DNA from 3 places in the Streptomyces sp. P9-2 genome. Region 1 is predicted to be linked to each of the others. Evidence: riboswitches for the same ligand, from Rfam matches in the RefSeq annotation. Region 1 holds a riboswitch; each other region holds the start of a gene.

Region 1 (10,284 bases):
CGCCGAAGGCCGGCGGCCGCAGGGCGGTCAGCCCCGCCCGGGGGGCGGATGAAGCGGCCACGGTACCTCCAGATGAAATCGCTCGGAGTTTCCATTATGTGCGGTGGCGCCTTCGGCGGGGGCGGTTGTGGAAACGGCCCGCGCCCCCGACTGCCGCCACGGGGGCTCCGCCCCCGAGCCCCCGATCGCGCAGTTCCCCGCGCCCCAAGGGCGTGATCCGCCCCGCGCCCTCAAAGACGCGCGAGAGCATCGCCCCATCAGGGGCGCGGGGAAATGCGCAACCAGCCACGAAGCGCCCGCGGAGGCCTGAGGCGTCGAGCTTCACGTGGGCCTCAGACGCGCGGGCACTACGCCCCAAAAGGGGCGCGGGGAACTGCGCGACCAGCCACGCACCCACCCGCACACGCCCCGCGGGACCAGCCACCCCGCGCGCCGAGCGGACCGCGCCTCACGCCACCTTCGCGATCCGCGACCGGATGTCCTCCGGGGACAGCGTCCCCTTCGCCGTGACGTGGTCACCCGACGACTCCCCCCGCAGGCGCCGGCCGATCCACGGCACCAGATACTCCCGCGCCCAGTGGACGTCGTCCCGCCGGATCTCCAGCGTGCCGCGAGGCGGCAGCGGCGGCCACGGCTGCTCGGGGTCCGCGGGCACCTTCAGACCGAGCGCGAGACCCGCGCGCAGCGCGACGCGGGTGTGCCCCTCGGGCGACAGGTGCAGCCGGTCCGCGTCCCACGCCCTGCGGTCCTGCACACTCCGCAGCGACCACAGGTCGAGCACCGGACAGCCGTACCGGTCGGCGACCGCCCGCACGTGCCCGTTGTACGTCGCGATCTTGCCGCGCAGATGCTTGAGCAGCGGGACCCCCCGGGTGTCGAACCCGGTGGTCACCATCACTGTCCCGGCCACCGCGGCCAGCTGCGCGACCGCCTTCTCGAAGCGCTCGGCCACCTCGTCCGGGTCGGTGCCCGGACGCAGGATGTCGTTGCCGCCGGCGCAGAAGGAGACCAGGTCGGGGGCGAGTTCGACGGCCCGGGGGACCTGGTCGGCCACGATCTGGTCCAGCAGCTTGCCGCGCACCGCGAGATTGACGTACCGGAAGTCGCCCTCGGGCCTGCGGTCGGCGAGCAGAACGGCGAGGCGGTCGGCCCAGCCGACGAACGCCCCGTCGGGGCCGGGGTCGCCGACGCCCTCGGTGAAGCTGTCCCCCACCGCCACGTACGACCCGATCACTGTTGCCTTGTCACTCTTCGAATCGTCTGCCACAGCCGGACATGATTCACCTTCGGATGTGACCTACGCGACCGTAGGCGGGGGTTGACGCGCGGTGAGATAAGCCACTTCAAGGTTTGGCCAAGCCAGGAATAGGTACGGCCCGGCGCGGACACGTGCCCGGACACGGACGCTGACACACCGGAGGCCGGGCCCCGTGGATCGGGGTCCGGCCTCAGGCGTGCGTGTCAGGAAGGGTGCCGCTCGGGTGTCAGATGGAGACGCCCTTGCCGCGCAGGTACGAGATCGGGTCCACGTCCGAGCCGTAGTCCGGGCTGGTGCGGATCTCGAAGTGCAGGTGCGGGCCGGTCACGTTGCCGGTCGCACCGGAGAGACCGACCTGCTGGCCGGCGCTCACCGTCTGGCCCGCCGAGACGGACAGCGAGGAAAGGTGGGCGTACTGGGCGTAGTGGCCGTCGTTCAGCTGGATGACGACCTGGTTGCCGTACGCGCCGCCCCAGCCGGCGGAGACGACGGTGCCGGCGCCGACGGCCTTCAGGGAGGTGCCGGTCGGGACGCTGAAGTCGACACCGGTGTGGTAGCCGCTGGACCACATGCTGCCGGCCACCTTGTAGGCGGTGCCGATGCCGCCGCCGGGCACCGGGGAGGTGAAGCCGGAGGCGGGGGCGGTCTGCGCGGACGCCTCGTCGGAGGAGGTCTCCTCGGCGGCCTTCTGCGCGGGCTGCTCGGCCGGCTTCTCGGCCTTGGGCGCGGCGGGCTTGGCGGTCTGCGGCGAAGTGGACTGCTGCGGCGCGCTCTTGGCGGCGGCCTTGCCGTCGATCGAGAGCTTCAGACCCGGGTGGATGAGCGACGGGTCGTCACCGACGGCCTCGCGGTTGTCCGCGTAGAGCTGCTTCCAGCCACCGTCGACGTGCTCGGCCTCGGCGATCTTGGCGAGGTAGTCGCCGGCCTTCACGGTGTACGTGCGGGTCTCGCCGTTCTTGTCGGCCTTGGCCTGCTGACCGGTGACGGACAGCGACTGGACCGAGGCCTCGGGGGCGGACTGCGGCGTCGCGGCGTGGGCGCCGGCGGCGCCGAGGAACGGCAGGGCGAGAGCGGCGCCACCGGTTCCGGCGACGGCGATGGAGCGGGTGAAACGCTGAGCCTTGGTGCGGCGGTGCTTACCCTTCGCGGGCATGTCGAATTCCTCTCCGGCGCCTACGAGGTGAGCTGTCGGGTGCGGACTGGAGATGTCCGGCCGCGTTGCTGCGCGGCTTAACCCCAAGCCTGTTTCCGGGGCCCGGAACAGGCAGTTGTACCTGTGGGTCCCCCGCTCCTGCCGTACGTCGGGTCAGTGTGTGCGGGCTCCGGGCGGCGGCAGGATTAGGCGTCCGTCCGGATCGGTTGGGAACGTAAGCGACCGCGACGCGGCGAAACAAGCGGGTGTTCCCGCGAACCCGCTTTTTCCGTGATCGAAAGGGGGAAATGACGTCACCGTGCGTCGATCTCGTGAGCGTCGCGCGGGCGAATTCCCTTGTCATGCAAGGGGATTACGTGGACATGGCGACAGCGTACGGTCACCGATATGACGATGCTCACGCGACCCCTCCTCAATTCCCTCCCTATGGGGGCACGTTCTCCTCAAGCTCCCCAATCGGACAGATCGCCCGTTTTGCATTCATGACGGACGGGACAGGTGACGCAATCGCGACATCTCGATCTTGGCGAGACCGGCCTGCAATCCGTCTCTCATGAACAAACAAAAAGCGACACAATCCAACGTCGCGGAGACCGCCGACAACTCATTGCCCCAGGCAGGCATGTCGTATCGTCGAGTGGTGCCCGTCGACGAGCCGCGGCGACGGCGCGGAGTGGGAGGAGCCGTCCGTGACGCAGGAGATCCCGTCGACCGAGCCCCAGCTGACCGGGGTGCGCAATTTCCGCGACGTGGGCGGGCTGCCCACGATGGACGGCCGGCGGGTGCGGCACGGGGTGCTGTTCCGCAGCGGTCACCTCGCCCACGCGACCGCGGAGGACGCCGCCTTCCTGGCCTCGCTCGGTCTGCACACCGTGTTCGACTTCCGTAACGCGGCCGACCAGAAGCTGGAGGGCCCGGACGTCACGCTGCCGGGCGTGCGCAACGTCAACCTGCCGCTGAGCGACCCGGCCGACGGCGCGGAGTTCTGGAAGATGGTGCGCGACGGCGACCTGGACCAGCTGCGCGCGATCCTCGCCGACGGCCAGGGCGCCGACCGGATGATCACCTCGTACCGCATGATCATCAAAGAGCGCACCTCCGAGCACTCCCAGGTGCTGCGCGCGCTCGCCGAGGACAGCGTGCCCACACTGATGCACTGCGCGGCCGGGAAGGACCGCGCGGGCCTGTCGGTGGCGGTGACGCTGCTCGCCGTGGGCGTGGAGCGCGACGCGATCGTCGAGGACTACCTGAAGTCCAACGCCAAGCACCGCCGCTACAAGGTGCGGCGCAGCGGCAGCTCCGCCGAGGCCTACTCCCCCGAGGTGATGGAGCTGCTCAGCCCGCTCTTCGACGCGCGCGAGGAGTATCTGGCGGCCGCCTTCGAAACGGTCGAGGAGACCTGGGGCGGCGTGGACGCCTACCTGGAGCAGGGGCTCGGGCTCACCCCGGCCCACCGGGAGCGGCTGCGCGAGCGCCTGCTCGACTGACACCCGACCCCCACCGGGGGGCCGCTACTTCTTCGGCGCGATCTCGAAGAGGAAGTAGATGAAGGCCGCGAAGACGTGTCCGACGACGATGTAGACGAACAGCCGGACCCACAGGGCCCGGGGGAACTTCTCCTCCATGTCCTTGCCGCTCACGGGGTCTCTCCAAGGGTCGGGCCCAGGCACAGGGTGGCCGTGGGACTCTGCAGCAGGGTGTGTACGAACAGCAGCTCGACCCCGTCGGGGTCCTGAGCGGCGATGCGGTGCGGGGTCAGCGAGTCGAAGTGGGCACTGTCGCCCGGGGACAGCCGGTGCAGGGTGTCCCCGAGGCGCAGCCGCAGCCGTCCCTTGAGGACGTACAGCCACTCCTCGCCGGGGTGGACGCGGACGATGTCGCCCTGGGAGCCGTGCGGCACATGGACCCGCAGCGCCTGCATGCCGCGTCCGGCGGCTCCGGCCTGCCAGTACGTCCAGCCGCCGGCCGCCGTGGGCTCCATGTCGGCGGCGCGCACCACGGCGTCCCGGTCGACCGCCGACTCCCCGAGCAGCTCGGAGACGGTCGTACCGTAGATGCGGGCGAGGGAGAGCAGCATCGGCAGCGAGGGCTGGCGCTGTCCAGTCTCCAGGCGGGAGAGGTGGGCGGGCGACAGGCCCGCCTGCCGGGCGGCGGCCTCCAGCGTCAGGGAGGCCCGCCGGCGCAGGGCGCGCAGCTGAGGAGCGACCGCGGGCAGGGCCTCGACAGGCTCGTCCCGCGGCTCGGTCTCGGAGGAGCTCATGCCCCCCATTGAGCACCAGGCCTTACCTCTGGGGCAATTTTCTTGCCCCAGAGGCAAAGCCCCCGCGTGGTCCCGAGCGGTCAGCGGTGGGCGACCGCCTGCTTCACCAGGGTCCTGCCGAAGTCCCAGATCAGCCCGCCCTCGTGGGCGTCGTCCATCACCGCGGTGAAGGCGTCCACGAACCGGTTCACGTCACCCTCGTCGACGATCAGCGGAGGGATCAGCTTGATGACCTCCAGATGGTCCCCGGAGACCTGCGTGAGGATACGGTGCCGCTGGAGCAGGGGGACGACCACCATCTGCGCGAACAGCCCCTTGCGGGCCGCCTGGAGCATGGCCCAGCGCGAGCGGAGCTTCAGCGAGCGGGGCCGGCCGAACTCGATGCCGATCATCAGGCCCCGGCCGCGGACGTCGGCGAGCAGCTCGTAGCGGTCGGTGAGGGCGGCCAGGCGGGTGCGCAGCAGGTCCCCGACGGCCCGTACGTGCGCCACGATCTGCTCGTCCTCCATGACCGAGAGGACCGCGAGGCCCGCCGCCATGGCCTGTGCGTTGGAGCCGAAGCTGGCGGAGTGCACCAGCACCCGGTCCATCGAGGAGAAGACCTTCTTGAAGATCCAGTCCTTGCCGAGCGTGGCGCCCACCGGCACGTACCCGCCGGAGAGCGCCTTGGCCACGCACACCAGGTCCGGCTCCACGCCCTCCTCGTACTGGTAGGCGTAGAAGTCGCCGGTGCGGCCGAGCCCGGTCTGCACCTCGTCGGCGATCAGCAGCGCCTTGTGCCGGTGCAGCAGGTCCTGCGCGGCCCGCAGATAGCCGGGCGGGGTCTCGTGCACACCCTTGCCCTGGATGGGCTCGACGATCAGCGCGGCCACGTCGCCCTTGCGCAGCTCCCGCTCCAGCGCGTCGAGGTCGCCGAGCGGCACGGGCGTGTCGGGCAGCAGCGGGGCGAAGCCGTCCCGGAAGCCGGACTCGCCGTTGACGGACAGGGCGCCGGTGGTCAGCCCGTGGAAGGCGTGCTCGCAGTACAGCACCCTGGGCCTGCCGGTGGCGTAGCGGGCGAACTTCAGGGCGCCCTCCACGGCCTCCGTGCCGCTGTTGCCGAAGAACACCCGGTCCAGGTGCGGACTGTGGGCGAGGAGCTTCTCGGCGAGCAGGCCCGGCAGCGGCTGGCAGTCGAAGCGGGTGAGGTCGGCGAGGGACAGGTCCAGGACGTCGTGCAGCGCCTTGCGGACCACGGGGTGGTGGCGGCCGAGCCCCATCACCCCGAACCCGGCGAGCATGTCCAGGTGGTCGTTGCCCTCGGCGTCCCAGAAGTGGGCGCCCTCGGCGCGCTCGTAGACCTTGTCGAAGCCGATGGTGTGCAGCATGCGCGGGAGCTGCGGGTTGAGGTACCGGTTGTGCAGCTCGTAGCGCTCGGCCCCGCGCTCGGCCAGCAGCGCGCCGAGGTCGAACTTCCCGGCCTGTGACGACTCCGACGCGGACTCCGCGGTGGTCATGCCTGGTGCTCCTGTGCGTCCGATGGCTGTTTCGCGAGTTCCTCCCGGGCGGCGAGGCTCGCGCTGATCCGCCCGGCGACGTCGACGGGCGTGAGACCGATGTCGGCGAGCACCTCGCCGCGCTTGGCGTGCGCGAGGAACTGCTCCGGGATGCCGAACCGGCGTACCGGCACGTCGACCTCGGCGTCGCCCAGTGCCAGCGCCACCGCCGAACCGACCCCGGCGGCGCGGCTGTTGTCCTCCACGACGGCCACCAGCCGGTGCCGGGCGGCCAGCGGCGGGAGGGCGGGGTCGACGGGCTTCACCCAACGGGGGTCGACGACGGTGCAGGTGATGCCGCGCGCCTCGAGCAGGTCCGCGGCCTGGAGGCAGACGGACGCCATCACCCCGACGGCCACGAGCAGCACCTCGGGGTCGTCCGCCCCGTGCAGCACGTCCATGCCGCCGATCCGGTCCACCGCCGGGATCGGCGGGCCGACGGACTCCTTCGGGAAGCGCAGCAGGGTCGGCGCGTCGTCCACGGCGACCGCCTCGCGGAGCTGGGCGCGCAGCTGGTCGGCGTCGCGGGGCGCGGCGATGCGCAGCCCGGGCACGACCTGGAGCACCGACATGTCCCACATGCCGTTGTGGGAGGGGCCGTCGGTGCCGGTGACGCCGGCCCGGTCCAGGACGAAGGTGACGCCGCAGCGGTGCAGGGCCACGTCCATCAGGAGCTGGTCGAAGGCGCGGTTGAGGAAGGTGGCGTAGACGGCGACGACCGGGTGCAGTCCGCCGGTGGCGAGTCCGGCCGCGGACACGGCGGCGTGCTGCTCGGCGATGCCGACGTCCCACACGCGGTCCGGGAAGCGTTCGGCGAACGGGCCGAGGCCGACCGGGTGGAGCATGGCGGCGGTGATGGCCACCACGTCCTCGCGTTCCTCGCCGATCCTGACGATCTCCTCGCCGAAGACGGAGGTCCAGGACGGCCCGCCGGAGGGGGCGAGGGGCGCGCAGGTGAGCGGGTCCATCACGCCGACGGTGTGGAAGTGGTCCTCCTCGTGGGCGAGGGCGGGTTCGTAGCCGCGGCCCTTCTCGGTGATGCAGTGCACGAGGACGGGGCCGTGGAAGCGCTTGGCGCGGCGCAGCGCGGACTCCACGGCGCGGATGTCGTGGCCGTCGATGGGGCCGACGTACTTCAGGCCCAGGTCCTCGAAGAGCCCCTGGGGGGCGAAGGCGTCCTTGAAGCCCTTCTTCGCGCCGTGCAGCGCCTCGTAGAGGGGCGGGCCGACCACGGGGGTGCGCTGGAGGACGTCCTTGCCCCAGGCCAGGACGCGTTCGTAGCCGTCGGTGGTGCGCAGGGCGGCGAGATGGTTGGCGAGGCCGCCGATGGTGGGCGCGTAGGAGCGTTCGTTGTCGTTGACGACGACGACGAGCGGACGGTCCTTGGCGGCGGCGATGTTGTTGAGCGCCTCCCAGGCCATGCCGCCGGTGAGCGCGCCGTCGCCGACGACGGCGACCACGTGCCCCTTCTCGCCGCGCACCCGGCGGGCCTTGGCGAGCCCGTCGGCCCAGCCGAGCGCGGTGGAGGCGTGGCTGTTCTCGATGACGTCGTGCTCGGACTCCTCGCGGGAGGGGTAGCCGGAGAGGCCGCCCTTGCCGCGCAGCTTGGAGAAGTCCTGACGGCCGGTCAGCAGCTTGTGCACATAGCTCTGGTGGCCGGTGTCCCACAGGATGCGGTCGACCGGGGACTCGAAGACCCGGTGCAGGGCGACGGTCAGCTCCACCACCCCGAGGTTGGGTCCGAGGTGGCCCCCGGTCCTGGCGACCGCGTGCACCAGGAACTCCCTGATCTCGTCGGAGAGTTGACCGAGTTCCGCCTCGGTCAGCGCCTTCAGGTCACGTGGTTGCCGAATGCTCTCCAGAATCGTCACGCTCGGGCCCCCTTCGGTTCCGTGCTGCTCAGCTCACGGTGACGGCCGGCTCCCCCGACGCGATGCCGTCCTTCTCCATCTGCTCGGCGATCTTCATCGCCTCCTCGATCAGGGTCTCGACGATCTTCGACTCGGGGACGGTCTTGATGACCTCGCCCTTCACGAAGATCTGCCCCTTGCCGTTCCCGGACGCCACACCCAGGTCCGCCTCACGCGCCTCACCCGGACCGTTCACGACACAGCCCATCACCGCGACGCGCAGCGGCACCTCCATGCCGGTCAGGCCCGCGGTGACCTCCTCGGCCAGCTTGTACACGTCCACCTGCGCACGCCCGCACGACGGGCAGGACACGATCTCCAGACCACGCTGCCGCAGGTTCAGCGACTCCAGGATCTGGATGCCGACCTTGATCTCCTCCACCGGCGGCGCCGACAGCGAGACGCGGATGGTGTCGCCGATGCCCTGCGACAGCAGCGCGCCGAACGCGACCGCCGACTTGATCGTGCCCTGGAACGCCGGCCCCGCCTCCGTGACACCCAGGTGCAGCGGGTAGTCGCACTGCTCGGCCAGCTGACGGTAGGCCTCCACCATCACGACCGGGTCGTTGTGCTTCACCGAGATCTTGATGTCGCGGAAGTCGTGCTCCTCGAACAGCGACGCCTCCCACAGCGCCGACTCCGCCAGCGCCTCCGGGGTGGCCTTGCCGTACTTCTGCAGCAGCCGCCGGTCCAGCGAACCCGCGTTCACACCGATACGGATCGGCGTGCCGTGGTCCTTCGCCGCCTTGGCGATCTCCTTGACCTGGTCGTCGAACTTCTTGATGTTGCCCGGGTTCACCCGCACCGCCGCACAGCCCGCCTCGATCGCGGCGAACACGTACTTCGGCTGGAAGTGAATGTCGGCGATCACCGGGATCTGCGACTTCCTCGCGATCACCGGCAGCGCGTCCGCGTCGTCCTGCGTCGGACACGCCACCCGCACGATCTGGCAGCCCGAGGCGGTCAGCTCCGCGATCTGCTGCAGCGTCGCGCCGATGTCCGAGGTGCGCGTGGTCGTCATCGACTGCACCGACACCGGGGCGTCACCGCCCACCGCCACGGATCCGACCTGGATCTGCCGGCTCTTCCGGCGCACCGCGAGGATGGCCGGGACCTCGGGGAGGCCCAGGGAGACTGCGGTCATCTGCGTCACTCCCTGTTCGACGAGACGGTCTCGCGCATGGCGCGCAGGGACTCCTTCAGGGAGCCCATGGTGGCGAGGACTGCGGTGGGCTCGTAGCCGCAGTGGGCCATGCAGTTGGCGCAGCGTGGGTCCTTGCCGCGGCCGTACTGGTCCCAGTCGGTGTCCTCGATGAGTTCCCGGTACGTCGGCACGTAGCCGTCGCTCATCAGGTAGCAGGGGCGCTGCCAGCCGAACAGGGAGTAGTTGGGGATCGCCCAGGCGGTGCACGGGAAGTCCACCTTGCCCTCGAGGAAGTCGAGGAACAGCGGGGAGTGGTTCAGCCGCCAGCGGCGCCGGTTGCCGCCCGCGAAGGCCTTCTTGAACAGCTCGCGGGTCTGCTCCACGCCCAGGAAGTGCTCCTGGTCGGGCGCCTTCTCGTAGGCGTAGGCGGGCGAGATCATCATCTCGTCGACCTTGAGGTCGTCGTTGAGGTAGTTGAGCACCTCGACGACGGTCTGCGGGGTGTCGGTGTTGAAGAACGTCGAGTTGGTGGTGACCCGGAAGCCGCGCCGCTTGGCCTCCTTGATGGCCGCCACGGCCTCGTCGAACACGCCCTCCTTGGCGACGGACTCGTCGTGCCGCTCCCGCAGCCCGTCGATGTGCACCGCGAACGCGAAGTACGGCGACGGGGTGAACTTGTCCATCTTCTTGCGCAGCAGCATGGCGTTGGTGCACAGGAAGACGTACTTCCGGCGGGCCACCAGCTGACGCACGATCTCGTCGATCTGGGGGTGCATCAGGGGCTCGCCGCCGGCGATCGACACCATGGGCGCCCCGGACTCCAGGACGGCGCCGACGGCCTGCGCGACGGGCATGCGCTGCTTCAGCACACCGGCCGGGTGCTGGATCTTGCCGCATCCCTCGCACTTGAGGTTGCAGGCGAAGAGCGGTTCCAGTTCGACGATGAGCGGGAACTTGTCCCGCCCGCGGAGCTTCTGTTCGGCCAAGTATGTAGCGACCTTGACGGACTGACGCAGCGGCATGG
Region 2 (10,284 bases), 3.9 Mb from region 1:
CCAGTGCCTGGAGCAGCTCGGCGACCCGGCGGCCGCCCTCGCCGAGTACCGGGCGCTGCTGCCGTACTACGAGAACCAGTACGTGGCCGCGGGCGACCCGCAGCAGGCCCACGACGTACGGCGCCGCATCGGGCATCTGCTGCTCGCCCTCGGCGACCGGGCCGCCGCGCACGACACGCTGGTGCGGCTGCTCCACGACGTGGAGCGCGTCCAGGGTCCCGGGCACCCGCTCGCGGCGGACATCCGGCGCACCCTCCAGTGGCTGGGGCAGGTGCGCGGGTAGGCCGCGGCCGTGCCCGCGCGGGGGAGACGGCGGGCGCGGCGGTGCCGGAAGTCGCCGTGAATCGTTGGTCGAATGGGTTGGCCAGAGCTTGGCCGATGCCTACCATCGATCACCGCAAGACTTTGTGCACCGCCGCACAAGCTCTCCTCAGGAGGTTTCCTTGCACCGCCGTCGTCGCACCGCGTTCCTCCTCACCGCCGCGATCGCGGCGGCCCCTCTGCTCACCGCCTGCGGGAACGACGCGCACCCCGGTGCGGCGGCCGTGGTCGGCGGGGAGCGGATCACCGTGTCGCAGCTGGAGAACCGCGTCGACGAGGTGCGCGCCGCCCAGCGGGAGGCCGTCCCGGACGACGCGCAGTACCAGCAGGCCATCGCCCGCACCGGCGGCCTCACCCGCGACACCCTGCACAGCATGGTGCTGGACCGGGTGCTGGAGCGCGCCGCGCGCGACGCCGGGGTGACCGTCTCCGACCGCGAGGTGCAGCGGACGCGGGCCGAGTTCGAGGAGCAGGCCGGCGGCGCGGAGGCGCTGGAGGCCGCCTGGCTCCAGCAGTACGGGGTGCCGCCGCAGCGCCTCGACGACAACCTCCGGCTCCAGGTCACGGCGCAGAAGCTCGCCCAGGAGCTCGGCACCGACACCAGCAGCCCCGAGTTCTGGAGGGCGCTGTCCGACGCGAGCAAGGAGCTCGACGTCGACCTCAACCCGCGCTACGGCGAGTGGGACGCGCAGAAGAGCAGCCGCGTCGACGCCAAGACCCCGTGGGTGAAGGACGTCACCGCCGTGGACGGGCCGCCGCTGGGGCTGTGACGTGGGCTAGTTTCGAAGGGTGAACGCAACCAGCCCCGCCCCCGGCCGTGTCGTCCTGCTCACCACCAGCCACCGGGTCGCGCCAGGACTGCTGTCCTGGCCCGCCTGGCAGGCGCTGCACGCCGCCGACCGGGTGCTGTGCGCGGACGGCGCCCACCCGCAGCTGCCCTACCTGCGCGAGGCCGGGATAACCGTCGAGGAGGCCGCGCCCACCGCCGAGGAGGTCGTCGACGCCTGCGCCGGCGGCCGCACGGTGGTCGTCGTCGCCACCGGCGAGGGCGAGCCCGCGCTCACCGACGGACTGGCGCGGATGGCCGGCAGCGGCCGGGTCACCATGCCCGAGCTGGAACTCCTCCCCGCCTCCTACGACCTCCCCGGCGCCCGCCTGCTCGACCTGGTCCAGGTCATGGACCGCATCCGCGCCGAGTGCCCCTGGTCCTCGCAGCAGACCCACAAGGGCCTCGCCAAGTACGGCATCGAGGAGGCGTACGAGCTCGTCGAGGCCATCGAGGACGGCGACCGCGACGAGCTGCGCGAGGAACTGGGGGACGTGCTGCTCCAGGTCGTCTTCCACGCCCGCATCGCCGAGGAGCACGAGGAGGAGCCGTTCTCCGTCGACGACGTCGCGGGCGGCATCGTCGCCAAGCTCGTCCACCGGCACCCGCACGTCTTCGGGGAGGAGACGGCGCGGACGCCGGAGGAGGTCAAGGCGCACTGGATGCGGACGAAGGCGGAGGAGAAGCGGAGGGAGTCCGTCACGGACGGGGTTCCTGTGGGGCAGCCGGCGTTGGCGCTGGCCACGAAACTGGCGTCGCGTGCCCGCTCGGCGGGCCTCGCTGTTCCTCTCCCCTCCGGGGAGGGGGTCGGTTACGAGCTGCTTTCGCTGGCCGCGAGGGCGGAGAGGGAGGGTGTGGACGCGGAAGCGGCCCTCCGGGCGGCAGCCCGGGCGTACCGCGACGCGATCCGCGCGACCGAAAAGGCGGGGGACGCCTAACCCTCCGCCACGGGGGCTCCGCCCCCGAACCCCCGTCCGCGCAGTTCCCCGCGCCCCTGAAGGCGTACCACACCCCCGCCCCTCAAGAAGCGCAGGAACCACCCCCTCAGGGGCGCGGGGAACTGCGCGAGCAACCCCCACGGCCCCGCAGGGACCCACGGCCCCGTAGCGAGGCCCGTCAGGGCCCGAAGGGGCGCGGGGAACTGCGCGAGCAACCCCCACGCACCCGCACATCCCCACGACGCGAACCACCCACCCCCCAGGGACGCGGGGAACTGCGCACCCTGCCCCCACGGCCCCGCAGGGACCCACGGCCCCGAAGCGAGGCCCGTCAGGGCCCGAAGGGGCGCGGGGAACTGCGCACCCTGCCCCCCACCCACCCGCACAGGCCCTCAGGCCCGTAACCCCCGCCCCGTTAGGGTCACCCCATGCCCGACCAGTCACCCCCCGCCCCTGACCTGTTCACCTGGGAGTTCGCCACCAACCCCTACCCCGCCTACGCCTGGCTCCGCGAACACGCCCCCGTGCACAAGACGCAACTCCCCAGCGGCGTCCACGCCTGGCTGGTCACCCGCTACGCCGACGCACGTCAAACCCTCGCCGACAACCGCCTGTCCAAGAACCCCGCCCACCACGACGAGCCCGCCCACGCGAAGGGCAAAACCGGGATCCCCGGTGAACGGCAGGCCGACCTCATGACGCACCTGCTGAACATCGACCCCCCGGACCACACCCGCCTCCGCCGACTGGTCAGCAAGGCCTTCACCCCCCGCCGGGTGGCGGAGTTCGCACCCCGCGTGCAAGAACTCACCGACGACCTCATCGACCGTTTCGCCGCAAACGGCAGCGGCACCGCCGACCTGATCCACGACTTCGCCTTCCCTCTCCCCATCTACGCCATCTGCGACCTCCTCGGCGTCCCCCGCGAGGACCAGGACGACTTCCGGGACTGGGCGGGCATGATGATCCGTCACGGCGGCGGCCCGCGCGGCGGGGTCGCGCGGTCGGTGAAGAAGATGCGCGGATACCTCGCCGAGCTGATCCACCGCAAGCGCGAGGCGCTGCCCGCCGAGCCCGAACCCGGCGAGGACCTCATCTCGGGTCTGATCCGCGCCTCGGACCACGGCGAGCACCTCACGGAGAACGAGGCCGCCGCGATGGCGTTCATCCTCCTCTTCGCCGGCTTCGAGACCACCGTCAACCTCATCGGCAACGGCACCTACGCCCTGCTCACGCACCCGGAGCAGCGGGAGCGTCTGCAGCGGGCGCTGGCCGAGGGGGACCGCGGGCTGCTGGAGACCGGCGTGGAGGAACTGCTGCGCTACGACGGCCCGGTGGAGCTGGCGACCTGGCGGTTCGCCACGGAGCCGGTCGTCATCGGCGGGCAGCGGATCGAGACCGGCGACCCGGTGCTCGTCGTGCTCGCCGCGGCCGACCGGGACCCGGAGCGGTTCGCCGACCCGGACACCCTGGACCTGGGCCGCCGCGACAACCAGCATCTGGGGTACGGGCACGGCATCCACTACTGCCTGGGCGCCCCGCTCGCGCGCCTGGAGGGACAGACGGCGCTCGCCACGCTCCTGACGCGTCTTCCGGACCTCCGCCTCGCCGCCGATCCGTCCGAACTGCGCTGGCGGGGCGGCCTCATCATGCGGGGACTCCGCACGCTTCCGGTGGAATTCTCCCCTCCGTATCCAAGGGGGAGTTCGGGACAGACCTGACCTTCCTGTCCCTCCCCGGGGGTCGGCGTGCGGGAACCTGAGGCATGCTCAACTCTGTGATCTTCATGTGATCTGCACGGCATGAACTTGTGACAAGTGATCGACTGCCTATACGTTCACCCATCAAGTACGGCGCGCTGCACGCTTTTGCTCGCCCGTGCCGGTTCTTGTTGCCGAGTGAAAGGCTTCCGCATGCTCTCCGGGAACGGCCGACACCGTCGCCCCCGCCAGGCTCCGGCTCTGCTCGTCGCCGCCGGGGTGACCGGCTCCGCGATCGCGATCCCGCTCCTCGGTGCGGGCGCCGCCAGCGCGGCGGACGGTGAGACGTGGGACCGGGTCGCGGAGTGCGAGAGCGGCGGCTCCTGGAGCCAGAACACCGGCAACGGCTACTACGGCGGCCTGCAGTTGACCCAGGACGACTGGGAGAACTACGGCGGCCTGGAGTTCGCGCCCAGCGCCGACGCGGCCAGCCGCAACCAGCAGATCACCGTGGCCGAGAGAATCCTCGCCGACCAGGGTGTCGGCAAGTGGCGCGCCTGCGGCCTGCTCACGGGTCTGAACCAGGACACCGCGTCCCCGAACGTCGACCCGGGCGTGCCGACCGGCGAGGACCGGGACGACTCCCTGCTCGGGCTCGGCGGCTCGAGCACTCCGTCCGCTTCGCCGGAATCCGGTGATTCGTCCGCTTCTCCCTCTCCGTCGGCGACGTCCGGTTCGTCCGGTGAGGCGAAGAGCGGCACGGGCGCCGGCGCCTCCGCGTCCACCTCCGCCACTCCCGGAGGTGACGAGTCGGACAAGTCGGGGCAGAGCACCGGTTCTTCGGCCGTCGGTGAGTCCGAGGACGGCGGCTCGGGCCGCCATCGCGGTGTCAGCGCGGAGGAGGGTGCGACCGCGGGTACCGGGACCCCGTCGTCCGGCCGGCACGCCTCACCCTCCGCGGACACGCCTGCGGGCATCTCCGATGACCGTTACACCGTCCAGACCGGCGACAGCCTGGCCTCCATCGCCGACTCCCTTGCCCTGACCGGCGGATGGACGGCCCTCTACGTCGAGAACCAGCAGGTCATCGGCGACGACCCGGACCTCATCCTGCCCGGCCAGCGCCTCCTGGTGGACGCAGAAACCGGCGAATAGCGGTCGGAAAAGGGTGGCAGAAGGCACCCCCGTGCGGCGGCAGTTGACGGAGCGATTAGAGCTGAATGTCCGTAATAAGGGCCGTGAGAGATAGGTCTCAGAGGCCCTGATCATCTTTGAAATTCCGCCGATCGCGTGCTTACGGTCGTGACCGCTCGCCATCGCGGGCCCCGGCTGCCGCCACGCCGAATCCTGCCAGTGGCAGCACGGGAACAGTCGTCGCGTCATGCGCCGTAGGCAGGAGCGGGGGACCCAGGTAAGTGCCGCGACCGGACGGTTGACGTCCGGTACGGCTCGGGGTGAAGCCGCGTCCCGTGAGGGACGTGGCCGGGCAACTCAACCGGCCCGAACCCGACAGCTCACCTCGTAGGCGTCGGTGAGGGGATCCAACCATGCTGTTTTCCGGCAAGGGCAAGCACCGTCGTCCGTCCAAGGCCACCCGCGCCATCGCCATCGCCGGTGTCACCGGCGCCGCCGTCGCCGGCCCGCTGATGGCGTCCGGCACCGCCTCCGCGGCCACCGCGTCCGAGTGGGACGCCGTCGCCCAGTGCGAGTCCGGCGGCAACTGGTCCATCAACACCGGCAACGGCTACTACGGCGGTCTGCAGTTCTCCGCCTCCACCTGGGCCGCGTACGGCGGCACCCAGTACGCCGCCACCGCCGACCAGGCCTCCAAGGCGCAGCAGATCGAGATCGCCGAGAAGGTCCTCGCGGGCCAGGGCAAGGGCGCCTGGCCGGTCTGCGGCACGGGCCTGTCCAACACCCCGTACAGCGGTGCCGCCGCCGAGGCCCCCAAGACCGAGGCCCCCGCCGAGCGCACCGAGGAGAAGGCCTCCCGCTCCGCCGAGCGCCCGGCCGCCCCGGCCGAGGAGAAGGCGGCGAAGAAGACCGTCACCACCCCGACCGGCAAGAAGGTCGAGAAGGGCGACGGCGAGTACAAGGTCGTCAAGGGCGACACCCTCAGCTCGATCGCCGCGGAGCACGACGTCGAGGGCGGCTGGGCGAAGCTGTTCGAGCTGAACGACGACATCGTCGACGACGCCGACCTCATCTACCCGGGCCAGCAGCTGCACCTCAAGTAAGGGCAGACCGCGAGGTCCCTCCCGTCCCCCCACGGGCTCCCCGCCCCGGTGCGTTTCTTCCCCCGTGCGCACCGGGGCGGGGTCATGTCCGGACGCATTCCGGTCACGGTTTGCCGAGACGGCTTTGTTCCGTACGGAAACAATTTACGCTCTGTTCTGTCCATGAGGCGGGCGGCGAGATGGCCGAACGCCCGGAGCCGGTTAGGCTCGGACTCGCAGGGCCCCGCGGCCCCGCTCACCCGCGTCACATCCCAAGAAGGAGATGCTCGTGCCGTCCATCGACGTCGTCGTAGCCCGGGAAATCCTGGACTCCCGAGGCAACCCCACGGTCGAGGTCGAGGTCGGCCTCGACGACGGCAGCACGGGTCGTGCCGCCGTCCCGTCCGGCGCCTCCACCGGCGCCTTCGAGGCCATCGAACTCCGTGACGGCGACGCCGGCCGTTACCTGGGCAAGGGCGTCGAGAAGGCCGTACTGGCCGTCATCGAGCAGATCGGCCCGGAGCTCGTCGGCTACGACGCCACCGAGCAGCGCCTGATCGACCAGGCGATGTTCGACCTGGACGCCACCGACAACAAGGGCTCGCTCGGCGCCAACGCCATCCTCGGCGTCTCGCTCGCCGTCGCGCACGCCGCCTCCGAGGCCAGCGACCTGCCGCTGTTCCGCTACCTGGGCGGCCCGAACGCGCACCTGCTGCCGGTGCCGATGATGAACATCCTGAACGGCGGCTCGCACGCCGACTCCAACGTGGACATCCAGGAGTTCATGATCGCCCCGATCGGCGCGGAGTCCTTCTCCGAGGCGCTGCGCTGGGGCGCCGAAGTCTACCACACCCTCAAGAAGGTGCTGAAGGGCAAGGGCCTGGCCACCGGTCTGGGCGACGAGGGCGGCTTCGCCCCGAACCTCGGCTCCAACCGCGAGGCCCTCGACCTGATCCTCGAGGCGATCAAGGAAGCCGGCTACACCCCCGGCGAGCAGATCGCCCTGGCCCTGGACGTGGCCGCCTCCGAGTTCTACAAGGACGGCGTCTACACCTTCGAGGGCAAGGAGCGCTCGGCGGCCGAGATGACCGAGTACTACGCGGAGCTCGTCGACGCGTACCCGCTCGTGTCCATCGAGGACCCGCTGTTCGAGGACGACTGGGACGGCTGGAAGACCATCACCGACAAGCTCGGCGACAAGGTCCAGCTCGTCGGCGACGACCTGTTCGTCACCAACCCGGAGCGCCTGGCCCGCGGCATCGAGGAGGGTGCCGCCAACGCCCTGCTGGTCAAGGTCAACCAGATCGGCTCGCTCACCGAGACCCTGGACGCCGTCGAGCTGGCCCAGCGCAACGGCTTCAAGTGCATGATGTCCCACCGCTCCGGCGAGACCGAGGACGTCACCATCGCCGACCTCGCCGTCGCCACCAACTGCGGCCAGATCAAGACCGGCGCCCCGGCCCGCTCCGAGCGCGTCGCCAAGTACAACCAGCTGCTGCGCATCGAGGAGATCCTCGACGACGCCGCGGTGTACGCCGGCCGCAGCGCCTTCCCCCGGTTTCGCTCTGCGAACCAGTAGGCACAGCAAGGGCTGACCTCACCCCCGCAGGAAGCGTCGTACGTACGTCCCCGTACCCGGTCCCGTACCGTGTGCGGGGACGTACGCGCGTAGGACAGCGAACGAGAGGCGGGAACATGGCGGTGAAGGACCGAGAGCGTTTCTCCACCGCGACCAGGATCCGGCTGATCGGTGAGCAGACCGCGGCCCGGGTCTACCGCTCGCAGACCAAGCGGCAGGCCCGCCGCTCCCGGCTGACCGGCCGCGCGGCCCTGCTCGCCCTGGTCCTCTGCTCCCTGGTCGTGGCCCTCGCCTACCCGATGCGGCAGTACGTCTCCCAGCGCGCGGAGATCGCCGACCTGCAGAAGGAGCAGGACGAGACCCGCCGCCGGGTCGAACGGCTGCGCGACCTCAAGGCCCGCTGGCAGGACGACGCGTACGCCGAGCAGGAGATCCGCAGGCGCCTGCACTACGTCATGCCGGGGGAGACCGGCTACATCGTCGTCGACCCGGCCGGTGCCGGGACCACGCGCGGCGACCTCCGGGCCGCCGACCGCCCCTGGTACGCCAACGTCTGGGACGGCGTCGACAAGGCCGACGCCGCCGCCCAGTGATTCCGACGGAACACCGCAGAAAGACACGTATGGACACCCCTCCGCCCACGACGCCGCGCACCGAGCCCACCGACGCGGACGTCGAGGCCTTCAAGCAGCAGCTCGGCCGGCCCCCGCGCGGGCTGCGCGCCATCGCGCACCGCTGTCCCTGCGGGCAGCCGGACGTCGTGGAGACCGCCCCGCGGCTGCCCGACGGCACGCCCTTCCCGACGCTGTACTACCTGACGTGCCCGCGGGCGAACTCCGCGATCGGCACGCTGGAGGCGAACGGCGTGATGAAGGAGATGACCGAGCGGCTGGCCGCCGACCCGGAGCTGGCCGCCGCCTACCGCGCGGCGCACGAGGACTACATCCGGCGCCGCGACGAGATCGAGGAGCTGAAGAACTTCCCCAGCGCCGGCGGCATGCCGGACCGGGTGAAGTGCCTGCACGTCCTCGTGGCGCACTCGCTGGCCGCCGGACCGGGCGTCAACCCGCTCGGCGACGAGGCGCTGGCGATGCTGCCGGAGTGGTGGGCCAAGGGCCCGTGCGTGACGCCCGCGGCCGAGGGGGACGCCAAGTGACCCGGGTCGCCGCCATCGACTGCGGCACGAACTCCATCCGTCTGCTGGTGGCCGACGCCGACCCGGCGACCGGCGAACTCACCGATCTGGACCGGCGGATGACGATCGTGCGGCTCGGCCAGGGCGTCGACCGCACCGGCCGGCTGGCCCCGGAGGCGCTGGAGCGCACCTTCGCCGCCTGCCGCGAGTACGCGGAGATCATCGAGAAGCACGGAGCCTCGCAGCACCTGCGCTTCGTCGCCACCTCGGCCTCCCGTGACGCGGAGAACCGCGACGACTTCGTGCGCGGGGTGGTGGACATCCTGGGCGTGGAGCCCGAGGTGATCACCGGCGACCAGGAGGCGGAGTTCTCCTTCACCGGCGCCACCAGGGAGCTGACCGGCCGCGACGACCTGCGCCGGCCGTTCCTGGTGGTGGACATCGGCGGCGGCTCCACCGAGTTCGTCGTCGGCGACGACCGTGTGCGCGCCGCGCGCTCCGTGGACGTCGGCTGCGTCCGCATGACCGAGCGCCACCTGGTGGTGGACGGGGCCGTGACGGACCCGCCCACCGAGGAGCAGATCGCGGCGATGCGCGCCGACATCGAGGCCGCCCTGGACCGGGCGGAGGAGGCGGTGCCGCTGCGCGAGGCGCGGACGCTGGTGGGCCTCGCGGGGTCCGTCACCACCGTGTCGGCGATCGCCCAGGACCTGCCCGAGTACGACTCGGCGGCCATCCACCACTCCGGCGTCTCCCGCGAGCGGGTCCGCGAGATCACCGAGTGGCTGCTGCGCTCCACCCACGCCGAGCGGGCCGCGGTGCCGTCCATGCACCCGGGCCGGGTCGACGTGATCGGCGCGGGGGCCCTGGTGCTGCTGGCGATCATGGAGCGGACGGGCGCCGAGGAGGTCGTGGTGTCGGAGCACGACATCCTGGACGGGATCGCCTGGTCCGTGGCCTAGCTCTCTTTTGTTACCAGTCGGTAGCACTCCGCTGAGCAGTCGGGATAGCGTTTGAGCGGCACTCCGGGGGGCCTTCCGGCCCCTCGGGACGGGCCTCTCCGGGAAAGTTCGTGAAGTTCTTCACAAGGAATTGGCCCCGAGAGGGCGAAGAAGAGGGTTCGATTGACCCGTTCGGGCACTCAACACCCCTTTGAACACGTTCAGAAGAGGGTGGCGAACGGCCCCTGTGCACCCCTCGCGCCGACCGCCCGGTCGGCCTCACGGGCTGCCCCGGACCGCAGAGAGGCTGCTCACGCGGCATTGACAACGTGTCAAGCGGGAGCCCGGTTCCCGATCCGGACTGTGATCTGGATCAAGAAGCGCGGGATGGTAGCACAGGCCCTGCCGGAGCTTGTGAAGGGGCGCACGAGGTACCCCCCTCAGGCGGGTGGATACTCGATGGCATGAGCACCACGGAGCGTCCCAGGATCCTCGTAGTAGGCGGTGGGTACGTAGGCCTGTACGCAGCTCGGCGCATCCAGAAGAAGATGCGTTACGGCGAGGCGACCGTCACCGTCGTCGACCCGCGGTCGTACATGACCTACCAGCCCTTCCTCCCCGAAGCCGC
Region 3 (10,284 bases), 5.4 Mb from region 1:
ATCGCCCGCGGATACGCGTACAAGGAGATCGCGAAGCAGTTGTTCATCTCGGTGAAGACGGTGGAGTCGCACGTCTCCGCGGTGCTGCGCAAGCTGCAGCTGTCCAACCGGCACGAGCTGACCCGCTGGGCGACGGCCCGCCGCCTCGTCTGAGCAGCGCGGCCGAGCCCGGTCACACCACGCGTGTCGCCCCCGCGAACGGCATCTGGTCGACGGGGGCCACGCGGACCGGGGCCGAGGGGTTCGGGGCGTGGATCATCTGCCCGTTGCCGATGTAGAGGCCGACGTGGCTGATGCCGGAGTAGAAGAACACCAGGTCGCCCGGGAGGAGTTCGGACCGGGAGACGCGCCGGCCCGCGTCGATCTGCGCGTACGTCGTGCGCGGCAGGGAGACGCCGGCGGAGCGGTACGCGGCCAGCACGAGCCCCGAGCAGTCGAAGGCGTCCGGGCCGGTCGCGCCCCACACATACGGGCTGCCGAGCTTCTGGTGGGCATAGGCGACGGCCTGCGCGGCGCGCGCGTTCGGCGCCTGCGTCGGGGCGGCGTCCCGGGCCGTGCCGCCGGCCGAGCGGGTGGCGCGGTCGGAGCCGCCGGTGATCCGGGCGCGCTCCTCGGGCGACATCCGGGACAGCGCCTCGCGGGCGGCGGACAGCTTCTCGGCGATCGTCCGTTTGTGGCGGCCGAGTTCGGCCCGGCGGGCGGTGAGCGTCTTCACCTCGACGCGGGCCGCGCCGCGCAGCTTCTCGATCTCGCGGAGCTGGGCGCGCACCCGGCCCAGTTCGGCGTGGTGGCGGCTGCCCGCGCGCTCGGCGAGGGCCGCACCGTCGAGGTAGGCGTCGGGGTCGTCGGACAGCATCAGCCGCAGGGCGGGGTCGAGGCCGCCGGCACGGTACTGGGCCGCCGCGACCGTCCCCAGGGTTTCCCGGGCCTTGTTGAGCCGCGACTGGGCGCGGGCCGTCTCGTCCTGGAGGTCGCGCAGCCGCTGCCGCGCCGTGTCGGCCTTCTCCTTGGCGCCGTTGTACTTCTCGGTGGCGACCTCGGCCTCGCGGTACAGGCGGTCCACGTCGGCGCCGGAGGGTGTCGGCCGCGGTGCCGCGTGTCCCGCTCCGTCGAAGCCGGCCGCGGTGGCCGCTCCGGCGAGGACGACGGTGGCGGCCGCGCGGGCCGTGGTGCCGCCCACCGGGCGCTGCCGTGTCCTGCGGTGCGCTGCCACCCTCGGTGCCGTCCTTCCCGCTGACGCCCGCCGGCGCCGGAAGTCCCTCCGGTGGTCCGGCGGCGGGGTGACAGGGGAGCCGTCCGCCGCCGGACCCTTTCTTCGGCGGTGGTGTCCGGCCGCCGCTCCTGGCCCGAGCGGCGATGCAGAGCCGGTCACCTGGGGCAGGACGCTAGGCCCGGCCGCGCGGCGCGGGATGCGGGTTGTGCGGAAGTGTTGCCCATGGACCGCCGGGTGACCGTAAGTGACCGTCGAATCGTGTACGGCGCTTCGTTCTCACTCAGGGTGATGACCGATGTGGTGAAGGCGGGAAGGGCGAGGGCGGCGGAATGCTATGGGACGCCCCTGGCTAGGCTCCGGCCTCATGGACGTACTCATCCACCTCTTCGTCGGCCTGCACATCATCGGCATCGCGTCGCTGCTCGGCGGCTTCCTCACCCAGATGAAGGCGATGGGCGCGGGCACCGCCCGCTTCGTCCCCGCGATGCTGCACGGCGCGCTGACGATGCTGGTCACCGGCGTGATCCTGGTGGGCCTCAACCAGGCCCAGGACTACTCCGTGGACAACATCAAGATCGGCGTGAAGCTGGCGCTGCTGATCGTGATCCTCGGCCTGGTCTATGTGAAGCGGGACGAGGAGAAGGTGGACAAGGGCGTCTTCGGCCTGGTCGGCCTGCTGACCGTGGCGAACATCTTCATCGCGGTCCTCTGGACCTGAGCCGCGTCCCCGGAACGCCGGGGCCCGCCCTCGACACGGAACCGCCGACCGAGCCTCTCCGGCCCGGTCGGCGGTTTTCGTATGTGCGCCCTCTGCGTCCTCTGCGTCCTGTGCGCCCGTGCCGTCAGGCCGGCCGGACGATGCTGTGGATCGCGGAGTCGCCGTCGTAGAAGATCGACTCCTCGCGGACGTACGTGCCCGGCTTCGGGGCGTGGATCATCATGCCGTTGCCGATGTAGAGACCCACGTGGGTGACGTCGTCGTAGAAGAAGACCAGGTCACCGGGCTGCGCCTGGGACACCGGGACGGTGGTGCCGGCGTTCACCTGGTCGTAGGTGGTGCGCGGGAGGGAGACGCCGGCGGCCTTCCAGGCGGCCTGGGTCAGCCCCGAGCAGTCGTAGGAGCCGGGACCGGTCGCGCCCCAGACGTACGGCTTGCCGATCTGCGCGCGGGCGAAGGCGAGGGCCTTCTCGGCCTTGGTGCCGTACGACGAGTCGGCGGGCGGGGTCTCGGTCGAGCCGGACCCGGATCCGGACCCGGTGCCCTCCGAGGTGCCGCCGCCCTGCTGCGCGGCCTCCTCGCGGGCCTGCTCCTGCTCCGCCTGCTGCCGGGCCAGCTCCGCGGCCTTGCGGGCGGCCGCCTCCTGCTTGCGCTTCTCGATCGCGGCGAGCCGCGCCTTCTCCTCGGCGGTCAGCTTCGACAGCAGTTCGCGCGCGTCGGCGAGCTTCTTCTGGACGGTGGCCTTCGCCGTTTTCAGGTCGCCCTGCGTCTCGGTGAGCGTTTGGAGGCTCTCGGTGGCCTCCTGCCGCTTCTTCATCGTCTCGGTCTGCTGGGTGACGTAGTCGTCGACCGCCGCCTTCTGGCGGCCGGTCATCCGGTCCAGCACCTGACGCTGGTCGAAGATGTCCTGCGGGGTCTCCGCGAGCAGGAACGTCGCGGTGTCGGGCATGCCCGCGCCGGTGCGGTACTGGGCAGCCGCGTAGGAGCCCAGCTCGGCGCGCGCCTCGTTCAGCTTCTGCGTGCGCTGCGCCACGTCGTCGAGGAGGGTGTCGACGCGCTTGCGCTGCTTGGTGGTCTTCTCCTTGGCCGCGTTGTACTTCTCGGTCGCCGACTCGGCCTGCCGGTAGAGGTCGCCGACCTTCTTCTCCACCTCCTCCAGGCTCGGCCGGTCCTCGCCGGGAGAGGCGTTGGCCGTCTGGGAGAGCAGGGCCACAGAGGTGAGCGCGGCCGTGGCGAGGGCCGGGGTGCGTATGCCTGCCACGCGCGTGCCGGGGGTGCGCGACTTGCGGTGCGACGCCAAGGGAGGCGACTCCTTCCGGTGCTCCGCCTACCGGGTTAGCTGTCGGGTTCGGGCGGGTGGAAGGGTTGCCCTACGGCCTCTCCGAAGAGTGGGCCGATTCACCCCAAGTCTCGGTGGGTCCCCGGCTCCGGCTGCCCTGGCGGACAGTGACGGACTCGGCGGGGGCCGCGCGGCCCGGCGAGGTTCGCCGGCGGGGGACGAGCGGCCCGGACGGCACGGTAGCCAACTGGTGTGGTCCTTGTGAAGGTTGATGGGTGATATGCCCGATACATTTTCGTGACCTTCTTGGGGATGTCACGCACGGTGAGGCGCTGACCGTGGAGGGTGCCCGCCGGGGCGCCCCCGCGAGGGGCCGGGGGATGTTCCCGGGGCGGGCCCGGGTTGTCGGTGGAGCGCCCTAGACTCGGAGAGCGATGAGCAGCCTCTTTGACGACAGCTTCCTGGCGGACCTCCAGGCCCAGCGCGGCCCGGCGGACGAGCCCCCGCCGCCGCCCGAGGACGAGCACGCCCCGGAGCCCCTGCCGGACGACCTGTTCGGCGGGAAGTTCGACGTGCCCCCGGAGCGGGACTCCTACTACCGGGACGGCGCCCCGCGGCCGGTGATCGACTCCGCCGCGCTGCTCGAGGGGCTGAACGACAACCAGCGCGCCGCGGTCGTGCACTCCGGCTCCCCGCTGCTCATCGTCGCCGGTGCCGGGTCCGGCAAGACCCGTGTGCTCACCCACCGCATCGCCTACCTGCTCGCCGAGCGGGACGTCCACCCGGGCCAGATCCTCGCGATCACCTTCACCAACAAGGCCGCGGGCGAGATGAAGGAGCGCGTCGAGCAGCTCGTCGGGCCCCGGGCGAACGCGATGTGGGTCATGACGTTCCACAGCGCGTGCGTGCGCATCCTGCGCCGCGAGTCCAAGAGGCTCGGCTTCACGTCGTCCTTCTCGATCTACGACGCCGCCGACTCCAAGCGTCTGATGGCCCTGGTCTGCCGCGACCTGGACCTCGACCCCAAGCGCTTCCCGCCGAAGTCCTTCAGCGCGAAGATCAGCAACCTGAAGAACGAGCTGATCGACGAGGAGGACTTCGCCGCGCAGGCCACGGACGGGTTCGAGAAGACCCTCGCCCAGGCCTACGCGCTCTACCAGTCGCGCCTGCGCGAGGCGAACGCGCTGGACTTCGACGACCTGATCATGACGACGGTCAACCTGCTCCGTGCCTTCCCGGACGTCGCCGAGCACTACCGCCGCCGCTTCCGGCACGTCCTGGTCGACGAGTACCAGGACACCAACCACGCCCAGTACGCCCTGGTGCGCGAGCTGGTCGGGGGCGCCTCCGAGCACCCCGTCGACGTGCCGCCGGAGGCCGAGGTGCCGCCCGCCGAGCTGTGCGTGGTGGGCGACGCCGACCAGTCCATCTACGCCTTCCGCGGCGCGACCATCCGCAACATCCTCCAGTTCGAGGAGGACTACCCGGACGCGACGACGATCCTGCTCGAGCAGAACTACCGCTCCACGCAGACGATCCTCTCCGCCGCCAACGCCGTCATCGAGCGCAACGAGTCCCGCCGCCCGAAGAACCTGTGGACCAACGCCGGCACCGGCGCGCTCATCACCGGCTACGTCGCCGACACGGAGCACGACGAGGCGCAGTTCGTCGCCGACGAGATAGACCGCCTCACGGACGCGGGCGAGGCCAAGGCCGGCGACGTCGCCGTCTTCTACCGGACCAACGCGCAGTCCCGTGTGTTCGAGGAGATCTTCATCCGCGTCGGCCTGCCCTACAAGGTCGTCGGCGGCGTGCGCTTCTACGAGCGCAAGGAGGTCCGGGACGTCCTGGCCTACCTGCGGGTGCTGGCCAACCCCGAGGACTCGGTGCCGCTGCGCCGCATCCTCAACGTCCCCAAGCGCGGCATCGGCGACCGCGCCGAGGCCATGATCGACGCGCTCGCCCAGCGGGAGAAGATCAGCTTCCCGCAGGCGCTGCGCCGCGTCGACGAGGCGTACGGCATGGCCGCCCGGTCGGCGAATGCGGTCAAGCGGTTCAACACGCTGATGGAGGACCTCCGGACGGTCGTCGAGTCGGGTGCCGGACCGGCGACGGTGCTGGAGGCCATCCTCGAACGCACCGGCTACCTCGCCGAGTTGCAGGCCTCCACCGACCCGCAGGACGAGACCCGCATCGAGAACCTCCAGGAACTCGCGGCCGTCGCCCTGGAGTTCGAGCAGGAGCGCGGCGAGGGCGAGACCGGCACGCTGGCCGACTTCCTCGAGCAGGTCGCCCTGGTCGCCGACTCCGACCAGATCCCCGACGAGGAGGACGGCGACGGCGTCATCACGCTGATGACGCTGCACACCGCCAAGGGCCTGGAGTTCCCGGTCGTCTTCCTCACCGGCATGGAGGACGGCGTCTTCCCGCACATGCGCGCCCTCGGCCAGACCAAAGAACTGGAGGAGGAGCGCCGCCTGGCCTACGTCGGCATCACGCGTGCCCGGGAGCGGCTCTACCTCACCCGGTCGGTGATGCGCAGCGCCTGGGGCCAGCCGTCGTACAACCCGCCGTCGCGGTTCCTGGAGGAGATCCCGGCCACGCACCTGGAGTGGAAGCGGACCGGCGCGAGCGGTCCCGTGGCCTCCGGCGCGGTGTCCGGGGTGGCGGCGTCGCTGTCGTCGTCCCGCTCCCGCTCGTCCGCGTCGGGCGCGTCCGGCTTCGCGACGCGGCGCACCTCGGAGAAGCCCGTGGTGTCGCTGGCGGTCGGGGACCGGGTCACGCACGACCAGTTCGGCCTGGGCACGGTCGTCGCGGTGAAGGGCACGGGGGCGAACGCGGAGGCGACGATCGACTTCGGCGACGAGAAGCCCAAGCGGCTGCTGCTGCGGTACGCGCCGGTGGAGAAGCTCTAGCGGTCCGCGGACCGAGCGGCCCGTCGTGGGGCCGGGGTTCGCCCCGGTGCCGCGACGGGCACCGGATCAGGGTCGGCCTACGTGGGTTCGTTTACGTGGGTTCCAGGCCGTGGCTGCGGAACCAGGCCAGCGGGTCGATCGCCGAGCCGCCGCCGGGGCGGACCTCGAAGTGCAGGTGCGGGCCGGTCGAGTTGCCGGAGTTCCCGGAGAACGCGATCTGGTCGCCGGCCTTGACGGTCGCGCCGGAGGGCACCTGGTAGCTGGAGAGGTGGCAGTACCAGGTCTCCGTGCCGTCCATCGCGGTCACGATCAGCATGTTGCCGTAGGCGGAGTTGTACTGCGTGCGCACCGTGCCGTCGGTCGCCGCCAGCACGGGCGTGCCGTACGAGACGGGGAAGTCGATGCCGGTGTGGAGGGACATCCAGTTGATGCCGGACTGGCCGTAGTAGGCGCTGAGTCCGTGCTGCGCCACCGGGAGCGCGAACTTCGGGCGGAGCCGCTCCTTGCGGGCCGCCTCCTCGGCCGCCCGCCTGCGCTCCAGCTCCTGCTGGGCCTTGAGGTCGATGCGGCCCTGGGCGCGGCTGGCCCGGTCGGCGAAGTCGTCGGCGCCGGCGGCGAGGCTCTCGAGCTGGGTGTCCAGCTTGACGTTGGCGACGGAGGGCTGGACGGGCTGGGCATCCGCGGCGGTCGTCCGCGCGTCCTGGCCGCCTTCTTCGGACAGATCGCCGACCGAGGCGGCCGCGATGCCGGCGACACCCATCACGCAGGCCGAGGGCACGGCCACGGTCAGCAGCGCGGAGCGCTTGGGCGGGGTGCGGCGGCGGGAGCGGGACCCGGAACGGGAGGCGGCGCGCGGTGCGGGGGTGACCTCTTCCTGCTCGTCGAGGAGGGAGACGGCGGGCAGTTCGCCGGTGTCGGCCGGTTCACCGGCCCCGGGTTCGTCCGGACCGGGCTCCCCGCGGTAGGCGTCCTCCGCGTAGGGCTGGTCGGGCGCGTCCTGCTCGTAGGACTCCTGGGAGAAGCTCTCCTGGGTGAAGTCCTCCTGCGCCGCGACGTTCTCGTGCCCCGCGAAGTTCTCCTGGTTCCCGAAGTTCTCCTGCTCGTACGGCTCGCCGCCGTACTGCGCGTCCGGTGCGGGTGTCTCGCCGCCGTCGGTGTTCCACTGGGTGGCGTCGTAGACGCCGCTGTCGAAGGTCTGCGTGCCCCAGTCCCACTGCTGGGTCGGGTCCGCGGGCTGCTCGGCCGGGAGCCACGCGTTCGCGTCCCACTGGCCGGTCTCGGTGGACCCGCCCTGCTGGGGGATCACCGCCATCGGCTGCTCGCCGGTGGTCCAGGCGGTCGTGTCATGACCGCCGGTCTCGTACACGGCCTGCTGGAAGGCGTAGGCGTCGTAGTGCCCGGTGTCCTGCGCGCCGGCCGTCCACTGGCCGGTGGTCCAGGCGGCCTGCGCGGGGTCCTCGCCCGGCATGCTCCCGAAGAGGGGGTCGGCGGCGAAGGTGCCGGCGGCGTGCTCGCCGGTGCCGTAGTAGGTGGCGTCGTAGCCGCCGTAGGAGGTGACGTCCCCGTACGGGACCTCCTGGCTGCCGTACGACGCGTAGGGCGCCGAGGCGGCATCGGAGGCCGGAGCCGGGGTCATGGTCCCCGACGGGTGACGGTCGTTCACCAACTTCTCTTTCGCCTCGACAACAGGGGCTGCCAGAGCAGTGCGGCGACTGTACCCGGCGGTATGCGGGCGCGACAATCTTCCGCAGGTTTCGCGGCCGCAGGAAACGGGCATTCGGTCGGGTTTTGGCGGTCGGCGGGCGCGGTCTTGGCTCTTTGTTCGACGAGTGTTCGAGATTGTGAGGCGCGGGCGTCGGCAAGTCGGCCGTCCCTGACCGATGTTGTTCGCTTGTGGACGCGAAAGATCGCTCGGTCCGGGGTGAGGGGTGCGGGCGTGTCGTGAGCCCCCGTGTCTCAGGCGACCGTGAGGCCGTTCGCCCGTCCGCCGGACGGTTCACCCGGATGCGCCGTGTCCAGCGCCTCCCGGATGCCCGTCGCCACCGCCGGGTGCACCGGCAGCGCCAGGTGCCCCACACCGCTCACCCGCACGTTGACCGCCTTGAGGTCCGGGTGCTCGATGCACGCGTTCTCCAGCGGATCCATGATGTGGTCGAGGTCGCTCCAGAACGCCACGAAGTGCGTACGGCACCCGGGCGCGGGCCGCGCCAGCTCCTCCAGCACCGGGGACCCCGGACGCATCTGCCGCACGATCGGATGGGCGTTGGCCAACGGCGCCACCCGCGTGCCGGAGTGCGGGGTGCCCAGCGTGACCAGCGTCCGCACCCTGCGGTCACCGCCCAGCCGCTGCACGTAGTACCGCGCGATCAGCCCGCCGAGGCTGTGCCCCACCACGTCCACCTGCTCGCTCCCCGTGCGCTCGCAGACCTGCTCGACATGGCGTCCGAGCAGCTCGGCCGCCGTGCGGATGTCGCACGTCAGCGGGGAGTAGTTGAGCGACTCGATCTGCTGCCGGCCGTGCTGGGCCAGGCTGCGGCGCAGCAGGACGAAGACCGAGCGGTTGTCGATGAAGCCGTGCAGCAGCACGACCGGGGGCTTGGCCTCCGTCGGCAGCTGCGCCGTCCCCTCCGGGGCGGTCAGCGCGGAACGGTCGGGGCCGCGCCGCTCCTGGATGATTCCGGCGGGATAGAGGAGGACATGGCCCGCCAGGATCGCCAGCTCCAGGGCGGTCGCCTTCAGCAGGCTCACGGAGAGATCCGCCAGCCGGGCCGGCAGAAGGCGCCGGCAGAGGGGCAGGAACGGAAGAGCTGCCTGGGTGACCTTCATGGCCGACCTCCTGTCGGCACGCGAGGGGACAGCCTCGTCCCCCGTGTGCCCTCGTGGAATGGCGCTCCGAGTGCGGTCGACGGTGCGCGCCGGTGAAGCGCGGACGGTGCGCGGTGGTGGGTCGACCTCGAGGCGCATCCCTTATGCGCATGTTCCCACTGTTGTCCGTGTGTCGCATGAGCACTCGGCTGCGGGGCCGGGCCCGGGAACGCTGCGCGACGGACGTGTCCCACCGTGTGATTTCCCCCTCCCTGTGCACCGTGAAACTGCCGGTTGCGGGATGCTGGAGATAACGTTCGTTCACTTCTGCGGCCGGTTCGGGCCGGGGAATCCGTGCGATGTGTGCGGTACTGGTCGATACGGATGGATGTAGTCGCTTCATGGAGGCAGTGATGGGTGTGGCAGCCGGTCCGATCCGCGTGGTGGTGGCCAAGCCGGGGCTCGACGGCCACGATCGCGGGGCCAAGGTCATCGCGCGGGCCCTGCGCGACGCCGGTATGGAGGTGATCTACACCGGGCTCCACCAGACCCCCGAGCAGATCGTCGACACCGCGATCCAGGAGGACGCCGACGCGATCGGCCTGTCCATCCTCTCGGGCGCGCACAACACGCTGTTCGCGAAGGTCATCGACCTGCTGAAGGAGCGGGACGCGGAGGACATCCTCGTCTTCGGCGGCGGCATCATCCCCGAGGCGGACATCCCCCCGCTGAAGGAGAAGGGCGTCGCGGAGATCTTCACGCCGGGTGCGACCACGGCGTCCATCGTGGACTGGGTACGGGCGAACGTGCGGCAGCCTGCGGGGGCGTAGGAGCAGGCGCGGGGGCGCTGCGGTGGGCGTTCCCGCCGGGCAGTCCCAGGCGGGCGCGATGAGGGCGTGCGGTGCCGGTGCGGCGAAGGCCGCGGGGCCTGGTGCTTGCGGTGTCCGCCGGGCGGGAGCCGTTGGCGCCGGGGTGACGACGGGCGGCGGGATGCCGGTCTCCGGGCGTCGGCGCCGAGGACGTCCACCGTCGGCGTATGGGCCGTCGCCCCGTCCGGGTCGGGCGGTGAGCCGGGAGGTGACCGGACCGGTCAGGGAGCCGGCTCCTCCGGAGCCAGTTCCGCCAGCATCGCGCCGCGCAGCCGCAATGTGGTCACCAGGCGCTGGAACGCCTCCGACCAGTAGCTCGCGGCGCCGGGGGCCGCGTCCTCCGGCTCGTCCGGTATCGCCAGCAGCGCGTCCAGACGGCTCGCCTCGGACGGGTCGAGGCAGCGCTCGGCCAGGCCCATGACTCCGCTGAAACTCCATGGATAACTCCCTGCGTCCCGCGCGATGTTGAGCGCGTCGACCACGGC

The links. Region 1 has a riboswitch for cyclic di-AMP ahead of ACQY0Z_RS27425 (M23 family metallopeptidase). Riboswitches for the same ligand answer to the same signal wherever they lie in the genome.
Region 2: linked by a shared signal. The riboswitch ahead of ACQY0Z_RS10100 (transglycosylase family protein) and the one ahead of ACQY0Z_RS27425 (M23 family metallopeptidase) in region 1 are both predicted to bind cyclic di-AMP.
Region 3: linked by a shared signal. The riboswitch ahead of ACQY0Z_RS03155 (C40 family peptidase) and the one ahead of ACQY0Z_RS27425 (M23 family metallopeptidase) in region 1 are both predicted to bind cyclic di-AMP.

The regions. Positions count from the first base shown of each region.
Region 1 covers NZ_CP192633.1:6,063,552-6,073,835, reverse strand. Annotated here, with positions in the region: gene ACQY0Z_RS27435 (MBL fold metallo-hydrolase) at 1-61, opposite strand, end outside; gene ACQY0Z_RS27430 (SGNH/GDSL hydrolase family protein) at 449-1,234, opposite strand; gene ACQY0Z_RS27425 (M23 family metallopeptidase) at 1,485-2,411, opposite strand; cyclic di-AMP (ydaO/yuaA leader) riboswitch at 2,416-2,580, opposite strand; gene ACQY0Z_RS27420 (tyrosine-protein phosphatase) at 3,101-3,898, shown strand; gene ACQY0Z_RS27415 (DUF6126 family protein) at 3,923-4,051, opposite strand; gene ACQY0Z_RS27410 (helix-turn-helix domain-containing protein) at 4,048-4,671, opposite strand; gene ACQY0Z_RS27405 (aspartate aminotransferase family protein) at 4,752-6,167, opposite strand; gene dxs (1-deoxy-D-xylulose-5-phosphate synthase) at 6,164-8,077, opposite strand; gene ispG (flavodoxin-dependent (E)-4-hydroxy-3-methylbut-2-enyl-diphosphate synthase) at 8,106-9,260, opposite strand; gene hpnH (adenosyl-hopene transferase HpnH) at 9,266-10,284, opposite strand, start outside.
Region 2 covers NZ_CP192633.1:2,141,311-2,151,594, forward strand. Annotated here, with positions in the region: gene ACQY0Z_RS10075 (protein kinase domain-containing protein) at 1-283, shown strand, start outside; gene ACQY0Z_RS10080 (SurA N-terminal domain-containing protein) at 444-1,091, shown strand; gene ACQY0Z_RS10085 (nucleoside triphosphate pyrophosphohydrolase) at 1,111-2,085, shown strand; gene ACQY0Z_RS10090 (cytochrome P450 family protein) at 2,514-3,806, shown strand; gene ACQY0Z_RS10095 (transglycosylase family protein) at 3,999-4,940, shown strand; cyclic di-AMP (ydaO/yuaA leader) riboswitch at 5,160-5,328, shown strand; gene ACQY0Z_RS10100 (transglycosylase family protein) at 5,333-6,022, shown strand; gene eno (phosphopyruvate hydratase) at 6,291-7,580, shown strand; gene ACQY0Z_RS10110 (FtsB family cell division protein) at 7,697-8,173, shown strand; gene ACQY0Z_RS10115 (DUF501 domain-containing protein) at 8,203-8,736, shown strand; gene ACQY0Z_RS10120 (Ppx/GppA phosphatase family protein) at 8,733-9,677, shown strand; gene ACQY0Z_RS10125 (FAD-dependent oxidoreductase) at 10,121-10,284, shown strand, end outside.
Region 3 covers NZ_CP192633.1:685,428-695,711, reverse strand. Annotated here, with positions in the region: gene ACQY0Z_RS03170 (LuxR C-terminal-related transcriptional regulator) at 1-153, shown strand, start outside; gene ACQY0Z_RS03165 (C40 family peptidase) at 173-1,213, opposite strand; gene ACQY0Z_RS03160 (hypothetical protein) at 1,578-1,931, shown strand; gene ACQY0Z_RS03155 (C40 family peptidase) at 2,056-3,231, opposite strand; cyclic di-AMP (ydaO/yuaA leader) riboswitch at 3,256-3,392, opposite strand; gene pcrA (DNA helicase PcrA) at 3,645-6,125, shown strand; gene ACQY0Z_RS03145 (M23 family metallopeptidase) at 6,217-7,761, opposite strand; gene ACQY0Z_RS03140 (esterase/lipase family protein) at 8,082-8,951, opposite strand; gene ACQY0Z_RS03135 (cobalamin B12-binding domain-containing protein) at 9,344-9,760, shown strand; gene ACQY0Z_RS03130 (DUF5691 domain-containing protein) at 10,021-10,284, opposite strand, start outside.